Regions from separate parts of the Clostridium sp. NSJ-145 genome, predicted to be linked through region 1. Evidence: a T-box and tRNA genes for the amino acid it is inferred to sense, from the RefSeq annotation. Region 1 holds a T-box; the other holds one or more tRNA genes.

Region 1 (8,565 bases):
TTTAGGAAAAGGCTTGACTTAATTTAAAAAGAAAAAGGTTACTGACGTGACAGGGAAAACATTGATTGTGGCAATAGTGCAAAGTATATATTAGTACTTTTAGCTATTACTTAAGTTAACTTTTCCCTACTACGATAGTAGCCTTTTTATTTCCATGTATTTGACTTTTTACCTGTGAGCTTTGCGAACAGCATTTTAAAAGTATGTATAACTTAAGGTGATTAGCTATTTAGTTGGTTTGAAAAAAATCCAGGTTTAATAAGTTTCTTTTTCATACCCTCTATAACAAGTAAATATACCGCAGCTGTATCGAATCTAGCATCATGGTAATTTCCACTTCCTTGGAATAATTCATCAGCTTTAGCTGCTATTGTTTCATCAGAAATTCCTAAAAAGTTTATAACTTCAGAAAGTTTAGGGTTTTTAATACCATTTCCATTAGCAGATGGTATATTACATATAGGTTTATAATAAGCCATAGTACAGAAAGTTCTTTTTGGTTCCCAATTGGTATCTATCATGCCAGCTTGATAAAGTGAGTCTACTTCATGTTTTAAGAATTTAACATCAAATTGAACATTATGACCTATTACAAAGTCAGCATCAAAGAAGTCTTTCATAAATTCTTGGATTTGATCAAAAAATTCAAGACCATCTGATAATTCATATAATTTTTCTAAAGAAAATCCATGAATAGCTTCAGCACCTTCATCCATTTCATCAACTGTAAAGAAAAAATTCTTACCTATAGTAGTTTGTGGTTTAGTTGAAGTATCTACAGTTATATAACTTAATTGGCATATATTACCTGGTTTTACGCTAGTAGTTTCAGTATCGAAAAAAAGTAATTTCATTATTTCCTCCAAAATAAAAAGATATATGTTTAATAATATCATATATCTTTTTAAAAACAAATAAGAAACTCCTAAAAGAAGTTTCTTATAAATCTTATTTTAATTCAGCAGAAATTATATTTAAAAGCTCAATACAAGTTTCTTTTGTTTTGTTATTTAAATCTAATTCTGGATTATACTCAACAAAATCTATAGATTTAACCAAGCTTGTACCTAAAATTGATTTAAGAAGTTTTTTACTTTCTTCAAAAGTTAAGCCATTTTCTACTGGAGTACCAGTGCCGGGAACATATTCAGGATCTAAACAGTCTATATCATAAGAAAGATGAATATTTTTTATATTATTTTCTTTAATCATAGATAGTAAATCAGCGATAATTTGATCTAAATTACCATTTTGTATATCATCTATATTCCAAACATTTATTTTAAGTTTTTCTATCAATTCAACTTCACCTTGATCTAAGTCTCTACATGCTATAATAAATACATTTTCAGGTTTAACTTTAAAATCATCAAAAAAAATTGAAGTTAATTTTTCATAACCAATCCCCATAGATGCAGCTAATGGCATTCCGTGAATATTGCCAGAAGGAGAAGTTGTTTCTGTATTAATATCTCCATGAGCATCTATCCATATTACGCCTAAATCATTACCGTAATATTTACTTGAACCTGCAATTGAGCCTAAAGCTAATGAATGATCACCGCCAATAATAAAAGGTAAAGTGTTGTTTGTTAATGCTTCATATACTTTAGAGGCAAGTCTATTATTTGCATCAACTACTTGTTTTAAATATTTTAATTTATCATTTTCTAAGAACTTGTCCTTTGACTCTATATAATCCACATCAATGTTACCTAAATCAGTAACATAATGATTCTTTCCTAATATTTTATCAAGGTTGTTTTCTCTTAAAATGTCAGGTCCCTTTTCTACACCGGGTCTATCGCAACCATAAAAAAGAGGCATTCCAATAATACTTATATCCATAAAAAACCTCCAATAAACAACTTATTTTTTAAAACAATAAATATATATTAATACTTAAAGTTTTAGAAGTAAACAATAATTTAAAAAATATAGTAATTTATCCGTAATAATATATTCCTTATACTAATATTCTGCCCATTAAAATATTAAGAAAACGATAGAAAATTAAGAAATTTAGGATTTTTTTTCCGATTAAAAATGGCTAAATAATATTTTTTAAATCGATAAATGTAAAATTTATAAAGAATTCATATTGTTATTAAGTTTTTTTGTGAAAAATGTGATAATATATACTAAGAATATAATAAATACTTTAATTTGTTCACAAAATAATTATGAAGAAAAGTAAAAAGTAAAAAGTTTCAAAATTATAATTAATACGTAAATTTATAGTTATTAATTATGGAGGTTTAATAATGAGTGAAGATAATACAGTTAAAAGAAGGCAGAATAAAGATAAGAGAAAAAAGTGGTCAAATAGGAAGAAAATAATTGTATCTACTATATCTGTTTTAATAGCAATTATTATGCTTTTATTAGGCGGATATCTTTATGTCAGAGGTAAAATATATAGTAATGATAATTCTAATTCTATAAAAGATAGTGAGTATCAAGAAGTACCTGGAATAACCAATGTATTGCTTATTGGTACAGATGCAAGGACTTTAGATGAACAGTCAAGATCAGATTCTATAATAATTGCGACTTTAGATAATAATACTAAAAAAATTAAATTAACATCATTATTTAGAGATACCTTAGTAAATATTCCTGGGTATGGAGAGCAAAAGTTAAATGCAGCTTATGCTTTAGGTGGTCCAAGTTTACTTTTAGAGACTATAAATGATACATACGATATACATATAGATAAATATGTAGTAATTAATTTCTGGGGATTTGAAGCTATAATAGATCAAATTGGTGGAATAGAAGTTGATGTAAAAGATTATCAACTTGAAGAACTTAATAAGTACATTGGAGAATCTACTGGCGGAAATGATTGTCCAGTAACGCAAACAGGATTGCAAGTTTTAAATGGAAAACAAGCATTATCTTATGCAAGAATAAGATACAATACAGGTGATGAGTTTGAAAGAACTGCTAGACAACAAGAAGTTTTAATGAAGGTAGCAGAGAAGCTTAGGGAAACAAAACCAAGTAAATATCTTGGAATAATGAATAAAATGTTAGATTATATAAAAACTAACATTGATCCACTGCAAGCTTTAAATATGGCTTATACAATATATAAATTCCCTTCTTTAGTTACAGAACAATTACAAATACCAACGCCAGAACTTGCTGAGGGAAGATTGTATAAGGATTTAGGATGGGTATTCTTAATGGATGGAGAGCAAAATGCTCAAATTCTTCATGATTTCATATATAATGATAAAATTCCTAATCCTGATGAATTTGATTACTATTCTTTATATCAAAAGTTAGCTCAATATGCTGCAGATGAAGATATATATAATAGTCAAAATGGAATAAATCCAGAAGATTATGAAAATATTGATCAAGATTTACCAAAACAAGAGGAAATAACAAAACCGCCAGTTGAAGAAAAGCCTATAGAACAACCAGGTGGAAGCACAGAGCAACCAAGTGAAGGTACGGAGCAACCGGGTGGAAGTACAGAACAACCAGGTGGAGGCACAGAGCAACCAAGTGAAGGTACAGAACAACCAGGTGGAAGTACAGAGCAACCAGGTGAAGGCACAGAGAAACCAGATGAAGGTATAGAGAAACCAGGTGAAGGCACAGAACAACCTGTAGATGGAACTGATAAACCTGTAAATGCAACAGATCCAGTTCAACCAGAAGATATATCACAAGAACAACCACAGACATAAGAAGATTAAGTATATTGTAATAGTAAATGGAGATAGGTATTTATCTCCATTTTTTATTAAAAATTTATTAATAATATAAAAAAATAATTAATATATGATATAATAACTTTAAAACAATAAGAACACGAGGTGAAAAGATGGGTTCATTTAGAGGGATATTACTAAATATTATACTTAGTATTCCAGCAGTTATGATTGCATTTACTGCACAAGGATATGGAAAAGCTTTTGTTGCTGATAGATTGGGCGATAAAACTCCTAGATTTCAAGGTAGACTAACGCTAAACCCAGTAGCACATTTAGATCCTATAGGATTCTTAATGATACTTTTAGTTGGATTTGGTTGGACAAAACCGGTAGAGACAAATCCAAGTGCTTTTAAAAGAGGTTATAAAGATTCAATTAAGGTTGCAATAGCACCACCTTTAGCGAATTTGATAGTAGGTTTTTTAGGGGCAATAATATATGTTTTATTTAATAAGTTGTTTATGTGGCTTCCTGGCAGTATATTTGTTGTAATAGCAGGAATGTTAGGAGCTATAGTTACAGTAAATGTTGGGCTAGCTATATTTACGCTACTTCCACTTCCTGGCTTAGCTGGATTTGATATATTTAGAGCAATATCACCAAAGAATTTTTATAAGTATGCGGATAAAATATATCAATATCAGTTAATAATATTAATGTTAGTTATAGTGCTTGGTAGAGGAATACTATCAATGGTTTCTTCATATATAATTAACTTCTTTTTATATATTGTAAGCTTTATATTTAGCTTTATATAATAAAAAAGTAAGTAGTTTAAATGCCCTTATGTTTTAATAAGGGCATTTAATTTTTACTTACTTTTTACGTATTATTAAATCTCTATCGTATACTTCTCTAAAGAAATCTCTAGCTCTTAATGCTTGATGAATTTCTACATCTAAATTAAGTGGTGAAGATAGGAGAATAATAACTTCTTCATCATTAAGTGTTACTTCAACATCTTTAACAGAAGAAACTAGGCTTCTATCTAATCCTTCTGCAATCTTTAATAAAGCTCCAATTTCATATATAGCTTTTAAATCAAGCTTATTGATTATAGATGAGAATTGAGGAACTGGTATTTGATAATTATTAAATCTATGTGATGCGGCAATAGCAGCGCTCATTAATAACTCTTTATGATTTAGAACATTTATATAAGAGTTAAGAATTATATAAAAAGAATGTTTATGATGCTGTAAATAATTAATACTTATACCACAATCATGAAGTAGTGAACTAGTTTTTAATATATTTAAATAATTATCATCTAAGTGATGTAATGGTTTTAAAGCGTTAAATAAATCTAAAGTTATTTTATAAACTTGATTAGCGTGATCGATATTGCAGTTTAATGAATGTAGTATACCATATAAACTATAGTCTAATATATCATGAATTACATCATAATTATTATCTAGGAATTCATAAAGTATACCTTCTCTTAATGAATGATTAGATATCTTTATATATCTTGAGCTCACTAAATCAGAAATATTATGGAATATTGCTAAAGAAGTAAATATTGTATCAGCCATATCTTGCTCAAGACCCTCTATCTTACGACGTTGTCTTAAATCTTTAGATTTTACCATGTTATAAAGTTCATGTATTTCATTATCTAATAATTCATAGTTATTAAAATTATCAAAAGGATAACGTCTACGTTTTTTATCTATTTTAGCTATATTACGACCTACATCTCCTATAAGAATTATCGACTCAAAAGAATTATTTAACCAATCAACATCTTTTAAGTGATTACTTATGAAAGAATTACATTCATCTATAGAATCAGATAAAATTCTATCGTTTAATCCATAATTATATGTTAAATTAATATTACCAAAAGGTAGTACTGACCATTCTTCGATATTACCATCTTTAACCCAGGTTAAATTTGTTGAAGTACCAGTTATTTCAACAACAAGAGAGTTTTCTACATTTAGGCTTTTTACTATTCCTAAATAGTTATAATATATTTCTTCTTTTGGAGTTAATATTCTTAAGTCTAAATCGAAGTTATCCTTAAGTGATTTAACTATGATTTCGTTGTCACAAATTTGGTTGAATGAATTTGTTGCTATAGCAATTATATTCGAAGTGCCACTAGCTAGACATAAAGACTCGTAAGTTTTTAATGTGGAAATTATATAATGCAATTTTTCATTACATACCTTACAAGTATTATTTAAATTGTAGCAAATCTTCATTGGGGTTTTTAATTCATCTACAACTCTGAAATACCCGATTTCTTCAATTTCTGCAAGTACAAGTCTAAGTGAACTTGAACTTATATGAATAATTCCAATTTTAACCATAACGCACCTTTTCTTATCTCATTAAATTTATATATTACATTATCTTATTGTACATTTAATTTTATATAAGTTCAAATAAAAATTTATGATTTATTGACAAAAAATCTTTTTATTAGTTATAATAAAATGAAAAAAGAAATTCTATGAAGAGGAAAAGTACTTTAGTTAAGTCTTAAAGCGAGTGAACGATGGTGTAAGGTTCATAAGATATATTAAAGGAAATAGAGCCTTGGAGAAGTTTACCGAATTAAGTAGGATAAACCGTAGTAGCTGCGTTAAAGCGTCGAGGTGGCATTGAATAAAAATGCAATTAGAGTGGTACCGCGGAATATCCGTCTCTTTATTTATGGAGATGGTTTTTTTTATTTTAAGGGAATAATAGAAAGTATAACAATTTTTTTGAAGAACTTAGAGTACTTTGAAAATTTAAAATATTATTGTGATAATAAATGTTGGAGGTAGTTTTATGGATTATAAAAAGAAAGTTGCAGAACTTATAAAAACAGAAGTAGATATGGATATAGAAAGCATAGAAAAGTTAATAGAAATTCCACCAAAGCCAGAGATGGGAGATTTTGCTTTCCCATGTTTCCAATTAGCTAAGGCTTTTAGAAAAGCGCCTAATATGATAGCAGAAGAGTTAAAGGAAAAATTAGATAAGGAAGGTTTTGAAAAAATAGAAAGCTTAGGACCTTACTTAAACTTTTTTGTTGATAAAGGGACGTTTACTAAGAATACAATAGAAAAAATACTTGCTGAAGGTGATTCTTATGGAAGCTCAAATATAGGTGAAGGAAAGACAGTATGTGTTGAATATTCATCTCCTAATATAGCTAAGCCGTTCCATGTAGGACATTTATTTACAACAGCTATAGGGAATTCTTTATATAAACTATTTAAAAAAGAAGGCTATACAGTTGAAGGTATAAATCACTTAGGAGATTGGGGAACTCAATTTGGTAAGCTTATATCTGCTTATAAAAGATGGGGTAATGAAGAGGCTCTAGAAAAAGATGCAATAGCAGAACTTTTAAGAATCTATGTTAAATTCCATGATGAAGCTGAGAAAGATCCATCTTTAGAAGATGAAGGAAGAGCATATTTTAAAGCTTTAGAAGATGGAGACAAAGAAGCAGAAGCTTTATGGGAAAGATTTAGAAATTTAAGCTTAAAAGAATTCCAAAGAGTATATGATATATTTAATGTTAAGTTTGATTCGTATGCAGGTGAAGCTTTTTATAACGATAAGATGGATGTAGTTGTAAATGAGCTAAGAGATAAAGGTTTACTAGTTGAAAGTAATGGAGCTCAAGTTGTAATGCTTGATGAATACAATATGCCTCCATGTATAGTTTTAAAGGCTGATGGGGCATCTATATATGCTACAAGAGACTTAGCAGCTGCTATGTATAGAAAGAATAAGTACGACTTTTATAAGTGTATATATGTAGTGGGAACTCCACAAGCATTACATTTTAAACAAGTATTTAAGGTATTAGAGCTTGCAGGGCACGAATGGGCTAAGGATTGTGTGCATGTTGGATTTGGATTAGTTAAGTTTGCTGATAGAAAATTATCAACTAGAAAAGGTGAAGTTATACTTCTTGATGACTTAATAAGAGAATCAATAGATAAGACTTTAGAAGTAATAAATGAAAAGAATCCAAACCTTGAAAATAAAGAGGAAGTAGCTAAAAAGATAGGGGTAGGAGCAGTAGTATTTACTTATCTTAAGAACTCAAGAGAGAAGGATATAGTTTTTGATTGGAAAGAAATGCTTTCATTTGAAGGGGAAACAGGTCCGTATGTTCAATATTCTTATGCAAGAGCAAATAGTATATTAACTAGAGCTGGTGAAGTAAATGAAGCTCCAGACTTTACAAAGTTAAATTCTAAAGAAGAATTTGAATTAGTTAAAGCATTAGAAAGTTTTGGTAAAAACATTCATTTAGCTATTGAAAAATTAGAACCATCAGTTGTTACTAGATATGTTATTGAAGTGGCTAAGACATTTAATAAATTCTACAATAATCATTCAGTGTTAAATTTAGAAGATAAGAGTTTAATGGCAGCTAGATTAGCGCTAGTAAAATCTACATGTCAAGTAATTAAAAATGGATTAGAATTAATAGGTATAGAAGTAGTAGAAAAAATGTAGGATTTGAAAGTAGGAGCTATGCTAAATAGCTTCTACTTTTGTTAATTTATGATATTAACAAAAAGATAACAGAAAGTTTATTATCGGAAGGATAAATTCTGTTATAATCAAAGAGTAAAATGAAAGGAGGCACAAAGAACGTGTTTTTGAAGAACAATAAGTATAAAGATGCAGTGGTAGCTGCATTATGGATAGTAGTTTTTAGTATTTTAGCATTTAAATTGTTCGGGTACCTAGATGACATAACAAGCACTCTAGGAAAAATAATTTCGTTATCAATGTCATTTATATATGGAATAGTAATAGCATATGTATTAAATCCTATAGTAAAGATAATTGAATCAAAAACGAAAAT
Region 2 (8,565 bases), on a different contig from region 1:
AGTATATCTTAGGAGCTGCCTCTACTCCAGATAATTTCTTAGCTAATGCTTCATAATCTTTATCGCTTCCTTTTATCTTTGATACATCACCAAATACCCCTGTGTAATATTGGCGACCACCCATCATAGCCGTTATTCCTTCTTCTGTCCCATATACAACTTCATCTAAAACAAGTCCTGATGAAAGTCCTGCTACATATCCAAATGTATTATAGAACTTAAGTCCATTAACTATGGCTCCATATCCCCCCATAGATAATCCAGCTATAAAAGTATCTTCTCTCTTATGAGATAAGTTGAACATCCTTCTTGTCATTTCAACTAGTTCTTCACCTATAAAGTCGCTAAATCTCTCACAAGTGTACTCATTATTTATATAAAACTTATTTTCTCCCGAAGGCATTACTACTGCTATATTCTTTTCTTGAGCCCATGATTGTATTCTTGTTCCACTAATCCAATCACCATTATTTCCAAATATACCATGTAGTAAGTATAAAGTTTTAAAAGGTTTAACTTCTTCCTCTTTATCAAACACCAACTTATCTACAGGTAAAATAACATTAATACTAACTGTTCTCATTAATGTTTTTGACATAAAGTCTACTTTTAATTGTGCCATAGTATTCTCCCCTTTTACATCTATCAAAAATTATTATGCTATATTTTCTTTTGCATATAAAACTGCTCCTAAAATATTTGAATCATTGCTATATAAACAACGTTCAATCTTAGTAGTACATATATCCATAAAATATACCTTCATACTACTAAATTTTTTTCTTACAAGATCAATAAACCAATCTTCTTCACTAATTCCACCACCTAAGCATATGACCTGAGGATTAAAGAATAAAACAATGTTATATAAACCTACACAAATGTTATCTACCCAATCATTAATGGCTTCTACTGCTATTTTATCACCATTTAAATACTTCTCACATACGTCTGTACCATATTTTAAGCATTCAGTAGTTTTGCTATTATAAATATCAATTAAAGCTGACATCGAAGCAATTGTAGCAAAAAACTTTCCTTTTCCATTCTTATAATCTAATAATAAAGGGGAAAATTCTCCTGCTATACCATTCATCCCCTTGATAACTCCACGGTCATCACAAATGCATCCACCAATTCCAGTTCCAATTACAAAATAAGCACTAGACTTAGTCCCTTTACCATTGCCTATTTTAAACTCACAATATCCTGCTGCTTTAGCATCATTAAGAGTGTAAACCTTCTTGCTTGTCCTTTTTGATACCTCTTCATTTACATTTGTGCCACACATAACGCATACATTGGGAGCTGCTTTAGATAATACATTAGAATTACTATCAATTACTCCAGGTGCTGATATACCTATCGCTTCATACTCATAATTCTCTAAGCCATCACATAAATAATCATAAAATTCATCTTTACTTTCTTTCATTTCAGAAGGCTTTTTCCACTTTTCTACTACATTATTATTCTCATCTATTAATGCATATTTTATAAAAGTTCCTCCAATATCAATTCCTAAATACATTCTTTTTCTCCTCATAATCTCAAGTCTTTTTATTTAATATTCATTACTTTCATTCTGAAGCTTATATCCTATCATTTACTTTTGTTTTTTCTATAAGCATTAGGTGTCATGTTATATTTCAATTTGAATTTATTTATAAATGCCATTTCATTTGGAAAGCCACACTCTAAAGATATATCTATAACTTTTTTATCTGAGTTTAAAAGTAAATGTACTGCATTCTCTAATCTTATTTCTGTTAAGTATTTATGAAATGTTTTTCCCAAGCACTTTTTAAATAATATTGAAATATTTTGTGGCGTATAATTAAATTTTTCAGCTACATAATTTAAAGTTATATTCTCTTTATAATTAAAATTTATATAGTAAATTATTTTATTTATCGTATCATTAAAATTACTAGTAACAATATTCTCTTTAGCATAATTCTCATCTTCAACAATAGTAGTTAATAATAATAATAGATTAGCCTTATATTTCATTTGAGAAATATAATTATTAACTTCTATATGTTTTATAACATTTTCATAATAAAACAAAAATTTTGATATATTACTTATCTTGAATATCTTTAATGTAAAATCATCACGATTTAAATATTTTAATAAGAAATCATACTTAATGTGTAGACATTGATGATTACCACTACTACTTATTGATTTTATGCCATGCAATGTAGTTCCACCTATAACAATTGCCTCTCCATCACCTACTAATATATTTCCATTCGCCGTAGTAACTTCAATACTGCCTTGGACCATATATATTATTTCTAGAGACTCATGCCAATGCCTCCCAATTACCCCGTTACCAGTTGAAAATTGATCACAATAAGTGCATATATTATGGGGATCATTTATCCATGGTTCACCTATCTTTTCAAAAGGTTCATACTCATTTTTATATTCAAAATATACAGTATCACCAACATTAAATACCTTTATAACTTGATCCGATTCTTGAACATCTACCATAATAACCTCTCCCCATTTCACTAATAAATTTTATTAACTACTAATCAAGTATTTCTCCATTAGATTCAATAACCTTCTTATACCACTCAAATGATTTTTTCTTACTTCTTTTTAATGTTCCATTTCCCTTATCATCCATATCAACATAAACAAATCCATACCTCTTCTTCATCTCTCCAGTACCAGCTGATACTAAATCAATACATCCCCATGGTGTATATCCCATCAAATCTACTCCATCATATTCAACAGCTTTTTTCATTTCAACTATATGTTTTCTTAAATAATCTATTCTATATTCATCATTTATTGATCCATTTTCTTCAACATTATCTATTGCCCCTAAACCATTTTCTACTATCATTAATGGTTTTTGATACTTATCGTATAATCTATTTAATACTATTCTTATACCTTGAGGATCTATAGGCCATCCCCATTGTGATTCTTCTAAATAAGGATTTTTTACTCCTCCTAATTGATTTCCTCCAGTCTTATTCTTATCTTCCTTTGTTGAAACAACACCAGAGTTATAATAACTAAATGCTATATAATCTACTGTACCTGCTTTTAGTATCTCATCATCTTCATCCTCTTTTTCTAAGGTTATATTTAATCTTTCTAATTCTTTAAGCTTATAAGATGGATAATATCCTCTAACTTGTACATCTAAATAAAAATCCTTAAATCCTCTATCTAGTTCCATAGTTTTTATTACATCATTAGGATTGCAAGTTTCAGGGTAAAATAGTATATTTGCTACCATCAATCCTATTTTAAATTCTGGATTAATCTTATGGCCTAAAATAACAACCTTTGCACTGCTTAATAATAAATTATAGATAGCTTGTTGTTGCCTCTGTAAATTTGATGCTTCAGTTATTCCTAATGTAGTATAATCTCTTAAGAAATTAACCTCATTAAATGTCATCCAATACTTAACCTTATTCTTATATCTATTAAATATAGTCTCACAATATCTTTCAAAGAAACCAATAGTCTTACGATTTAACCATCCATCATATTCAATAGCTAAATTTAATGGAATATCAAAATGATTAATTGTTACTACAGGTTCAATTCCATACTTAAGTAATTCATCAAATACATCATCATAGAATTTTAAACCTTCTTCATTTGGTATTTTATTGTCGCCATTTGGAAAAATTCTTGACCAATTTATAGACATTCTAAAGCACTTAAATCCCATCTCAGCCATTAATGCAATATCTTCCTTATAATGATTATAAAAATCTGTTGCTACATGACTTGGGTAATATATATTTTCATCTATGTATGCCTTAGCTCCTTTTGGTAAATCTTCAAATCTATTTATAGCCTTTTTTGTTCCATCTTCTAATTCAATTGTTATTTTTCGCGGTGTATGTTGATCACCATCTGTAATTACATCTGCAGTCGCTAATCCTTTACCTCCACTAATATATCCACCTTCATATTGGTTAGCAGCTGTAGCTCCTCCCCATAAAAATCCTTCAGGAAAACTCATAATAATACTCCTCTCACCATTTTAAATTTCAATATTCAATATAAAGAAAGGTTGAATTAATAAAAATTCAACTTTTCTTTATTCCTTTTATATTAATCAGCAGCAATTTCACTTGCCTTTAACATTTCTTGTTCATCTTTATAAGCATTAGCATCATCTACCATAAAGAATGGTAAGTACATTAAGAAATGAATTGTTACTGATACTCCCCATATTAATAATAGATTTAATCCACCACTCATTACTGAACTAACAAATCCAGGAGTAACCCATGGTAAAGATATAGTTGGATTTAATGTCACTGGTAGAATATTAACTAATAATATTGCTACAGCCCCAGATGCTAAAGATGTAAATACCATTGGAATAAAGTATAGTGGGTTTAACATTGTTGGGAATCCAAAAATAATTGGTTCATTAATATTAAATATATTTGCTGGTATAACTAACTTTCTCATTGATTTATACTTTTCAGATTTTGCAAACAACGTCGCAATACATAATCCTAAAGTATTACCGTTTCCTCCAACATATACTGCCGCACCTACTATAGAGAATGTTAAGTATGGTAATGCTTGTCCTGCTAAGAAAGCTTCTGTATTTGCAGTACCTGCTGCCATTAAAACTGGTATATAACAACTCAATATAGGACTTGGATGAATCCCAAAGAACCAACATAAATTCATAAAACAATACATAAAAATCAATGCCCAAGGTGATGTACCAAAATACATAACTGGCTTAGAAATTACCTCTGTTATAAATGTAAATATATCTCCATATGATGTTAAAGAAATACCCCATTTAATCATGAATACCCCAAAGAATAAGATCATTGCAACAAATGTTGGTGCTAATGAATCAGCAACCATAGGTGGTACTGAATCCGGAAGTTTTAATTTTAAGTTTTTATTCATTAATTTACAAAAAATCCAAGGTGTTAATAGACCTACGATCATAGCAACAAAAATACCATTGCTTCCCATATTACTTGTCAACAATGACGTAGCCATAACTCCATCAATTTCTGAAGTTTTAATTGGCATTAATGTAATAAATACTGCTGCTGATACTACTGCTCCTGTGATAGCATTTTTTCCTTCAATCTTTGTATAGTTATAAGAAATACTTATAACTACATAAATAGCTAATAATGATAACGTTAATGATATAAAATCTTGTGCAACTTGATATAGTCCCATACTTACTAAGAAATTTTGCCATGGAGTAATAGGTAGATTTCCTAATACTGCAATTGCTGCTGTTCCTAAAGAAATTGGCATAGTTGCCATAAACCCAGCTGTTAATGCTCTTATAAACTTATTAGTTGATACTACATTAGCAAAAGGTCCCATTACTTTTTCTATTCCGCTTTGAAATTTGTCAAAAAAACTCATTTTTTTCTCCCCCTTTTATTTGTTTACAATTTAAATTTTAATATCGTTTACATATATTGGGTATGTGATTTTTCAAAAAAAGACCTTAAAAAATTAAAACCTTTACTTAAATTATATATTATACAAATATGTTGTTTTTTCAAAAAGTGAAATTTTCATACAACTTTACTTATATTCGAATTCTTACTTATATAAAAAAAATCCACAATCCTTTTTATTAAGGTTGTGGATTTTTACTGGTACTCCCAACAGGAATCGAACCTGTATCTATCCCTTAGGAGGGGACTATTCTATCCATTGAACTATGAGAGCACACTAGCTAAATATATTTTATTACATCTATTTATATATGTCAAATTTTTCTACTTTGCCTATTTTACATATTTATCATCTTAGAATCTTTGATATTAATCACATTATCTTTAATTAAGAATATTATAATAAAATTATTATATATTGGTGTAGGAATTCCTATTTTTAGTCCTATAGCTACTTCATATTCATCTTGTAAATAATCATCTTTATTTATTTTTTTAGAATATAATAACTCTGCATCTCTCAAACAATAAGTAGCGTCTCTACCAGCAAAAATATTTACTTGAATTTTTATATATAATGCTAAAGTTCTTATTAAAGCTTCTTCTATTTCATTATTTTTAGTATCTCTCACATATAATTTTGATATACTCTTATTACATCTACTATAATCCTCTAAATAATCTAAAACTATTCCCCACTCTTCAACCTTGTTGTATTTAGGTGTATCTGACTTAAAACTAACTATAACCTTAGCTTTATATAACTCCGAATTTTCTTTTAAGAATTCTTTATCTCCATAAACTATTGCCTTTAACGCTAATGGAAGCTCTTCTCTAAAAATCTTATCTCTAATAATAGTTTTAGACAAATCTGAATCTAAACTTATTTGAAGATATACTTTTAATGTATATCTCCCATCACTCTCTTTCCATTCAGCTAATACTTCATCTCTTGTTTCATTTGTTTTTTCATAGTTATATTTTTTATCTATAGTTAAAAATAAATCTGCTGTTTCATCAGAATGAGTTAATGTATATTTTCTATCTTTTTTATTGTTTATATCTATGTCTTTATATTCTACAAATAATTTTTCCGGAATAAATTTAGACACTTTAAGTCTCCTCTTATAATTTTTAGTTAATTTCATTATATGTTTTTAAAATTTATTGTTCACTACAAATATTATCCTTTATTTTTGTTTTAATTTGGTATTTAAAATTTAAGAAAGTTGCTATTTTCAAAGTTTTATAACTATACTTTCAACCAATAAAAGCATAGATTTTAAATTTTACTTATAGTATACTTTAAATAAGTTTATAAATTTAAGGGGTTGAATTGAATATGATTAGAACTATAATTTGGTTTATTTGGTTTGCTATTAGTTTAATAATAAGCATACCTTTTGTTTTTAGAGTTAACTACTTAATAAAAAAAGATAGAATTGAAGAAAGTAAGAAACTTATTCATAAATGCACAAGTCTTTGGGCTAAATCACTATTGAAGATAGCTGGTGTAAAAATAAATGTTAATGGTATTGAAAATATACCTAATGATAAAACTGTATTATTCATAGGTAATCATCAAGGTAACTTTGATATTCCAATATATCTTTCTACTATACCTATATTAATAGGTTTTGTTGCTAAAATAGAAACTGAAAAAATTCCACTAGTTAGAACTTGGATGAGATTAATGAAGTGCGTGTTCATGGATAGAAGCAGTCTTAGAAAATCTAGCGAAGCTATCATTCATGGAATTAAAAATCTTAAAGCCGGTTATAATATGGTTATTTTCCCTGAAGGTACAAGAAGTCGTGGAGATAAAACTGGTGAATTTAAAGCTGGCAGCTTTAAATTAGCTACAAAATCAAAAGTTCCAGTTATACCTGTAACTATGAATGGTTCTTATAAAATCATGGAACATGGTAATGGACCTTGGATCAAACCTGCAAATGTAGAGCTAACAATTCATGCTCCAATTGATACTTCTTCATTAACTAAAGAGGAAATTGATAATTTACCATCTAAAATTGAAGAAATAATTTGTTCAAAATTACCTAAGTAATTTAAAAATGGCTTGAATATTCAAGTCATTTTTTTATAAAAAAATAGAGTAAATGGCATTTCAAATACCATTTACTCTTAATGACACAATAACACAATAGTCTATTTGGTTATTAATAAATAGCTATCTCGCTTTATTATTTTAAATGTTTATTTTTAAATGTCAAACTCATATTCTTACCTTCAATTACTTTTTATGTAAATGACAACGTTTTCTATGGTATTTCTGATATTATTTTTTTATTTTACAATAAATACTTGATGCATAAACTTAGATTTTACTATATACTTAGTAAAGTCGATAAAAAGTAACGTAATTTAAATTGATTTAAATATATAGGTTTTTAACTCTAGAGAAATAGTAATTAACATAAATAAGAAAGAGGTATTATATGACAAATTTAACATTTAAAGATTTAGGATTAAGAGAAGGTTTATTAAGAGCTATAGATGATTTAGGCTTCACATCACCATCTCCAATCCAAGCAGAAAGTCTTCCTGTAACTTTACAAGGCTTTGACATAATAGGTCAAGCTCAAACAGGAACTGGTAAAACTGCTGCATTTGGTTGTGCGATAATAAACAACATAAAAAATAGAGATTCAATAGCTTCTATAATATTAGCACCTACAAGAGAATTAGCACTACAAGTTCATGATGAGTTAATTAAATTAACAAAGTACGAAAAACTTAACATAGTTGCTGTATACGGTGGAGCACCTATTCATCATCAAGCTAGAGACTTAAAAAGAGCTAATATTGTAGTAGGAACTCCTGGTAGAGTATTAGACCATATTAGAAGAGGAAATTTACCATTAGATAAAGTAGAAGTTTTTGTTTTAGATGAAGCTGATGAAATGTTAAACATGGGATTCATTGATGACATGGAAGAAATCATGAAGAGTATTCCTGAAGAAAGACAAACTTTATTATTCTCAGCTACAATGCCAGCACCAATAAAAAAATTAACTAAGAAATATTTAAAAGATGATGCTAAATATATAGCTATTGCTAAAACAGAAATGACTGCATCAAAAATAACTCAATACTTCTA

The links. A T-box is a leader RNA that pairs with one kind of tRNA and senses whether it is charged. The one in region 1 lies ahead of argS (arginine--tRNA ligase), so its partner is inferred to be a tRNA-Arg.
Region 2: it encodes a tRNA-Arg, which carries the amino acid that the T-box ahead of argS (arginine--tRNA ligase) is inferred to sense. The anticodon was not compared.

What each region holds. Positions count from the first base shown of each region.
Region 1 covers NZ_JAJNOS010000007.1:127,611-136,175, reverse strand. Annotated here, with positions in the region: gene LQE93_RS08085 (3'-5' exonuclease) at 222-854, opposite strand; gene rocF (arginase) at 949-1,848, opposite strand; gene LQE93_RS08075 (LCP family protein) at 2,265-3,704, shown strand; gene LQE93_RS08070 (site-2 protease family protein) at 3,842-4,489, shown strand; gene LQE93_RS08065 (Ppx/GppA phosphatase family protein) at 4,547-6,052, opposite strand; T-box leader at 6,187-6,395, shown strand; gene argS (arginine--tRNA ligase) at 6,519-8,210, shown strand; gene LQE93_RS08055 (AI-2E family transporter) at 8,351-8,565, shown strand, end outside.
Region 2 covers NZ_JAJNOS010000015.1:63,164-71,728, reverse strand. Annotated here, with positions in the region: gene LQE93_RS13465 (alpha/beta hydrolase) at 1-622, opposite strand, end outside; gene LQE93_RS13460 (ROK family protein) at 656-1,531, opposite strand; gene LQE93_RS13455 (helix-turn-helix domain-containing protein) at 1,603-2,505, opposite strand; gene LQE93_RS13450 (glycoside hydrolase family 1 protein) at 2,546-4,012, opposite strand; gene LQE93_RS13445 (PTS sugar transporter subunit IIC) at 4,105-5,409, opposite strand; tRNA gene LQE93_RS13440 (tRNA-Arg) at 5,647-5,721, opposite strand; gene LQE93_RS13435 (staygreen family protein) at 5,786-6,559, opposite strand; gene LQE93_RS13430 (lysophospholipid acyltransferase family protein) at 6,790-7,512, shown strand; gene LQE93_RS13425 (DEAD/DEAH box helicase) at 7,904-8,565, shown strand, end outside.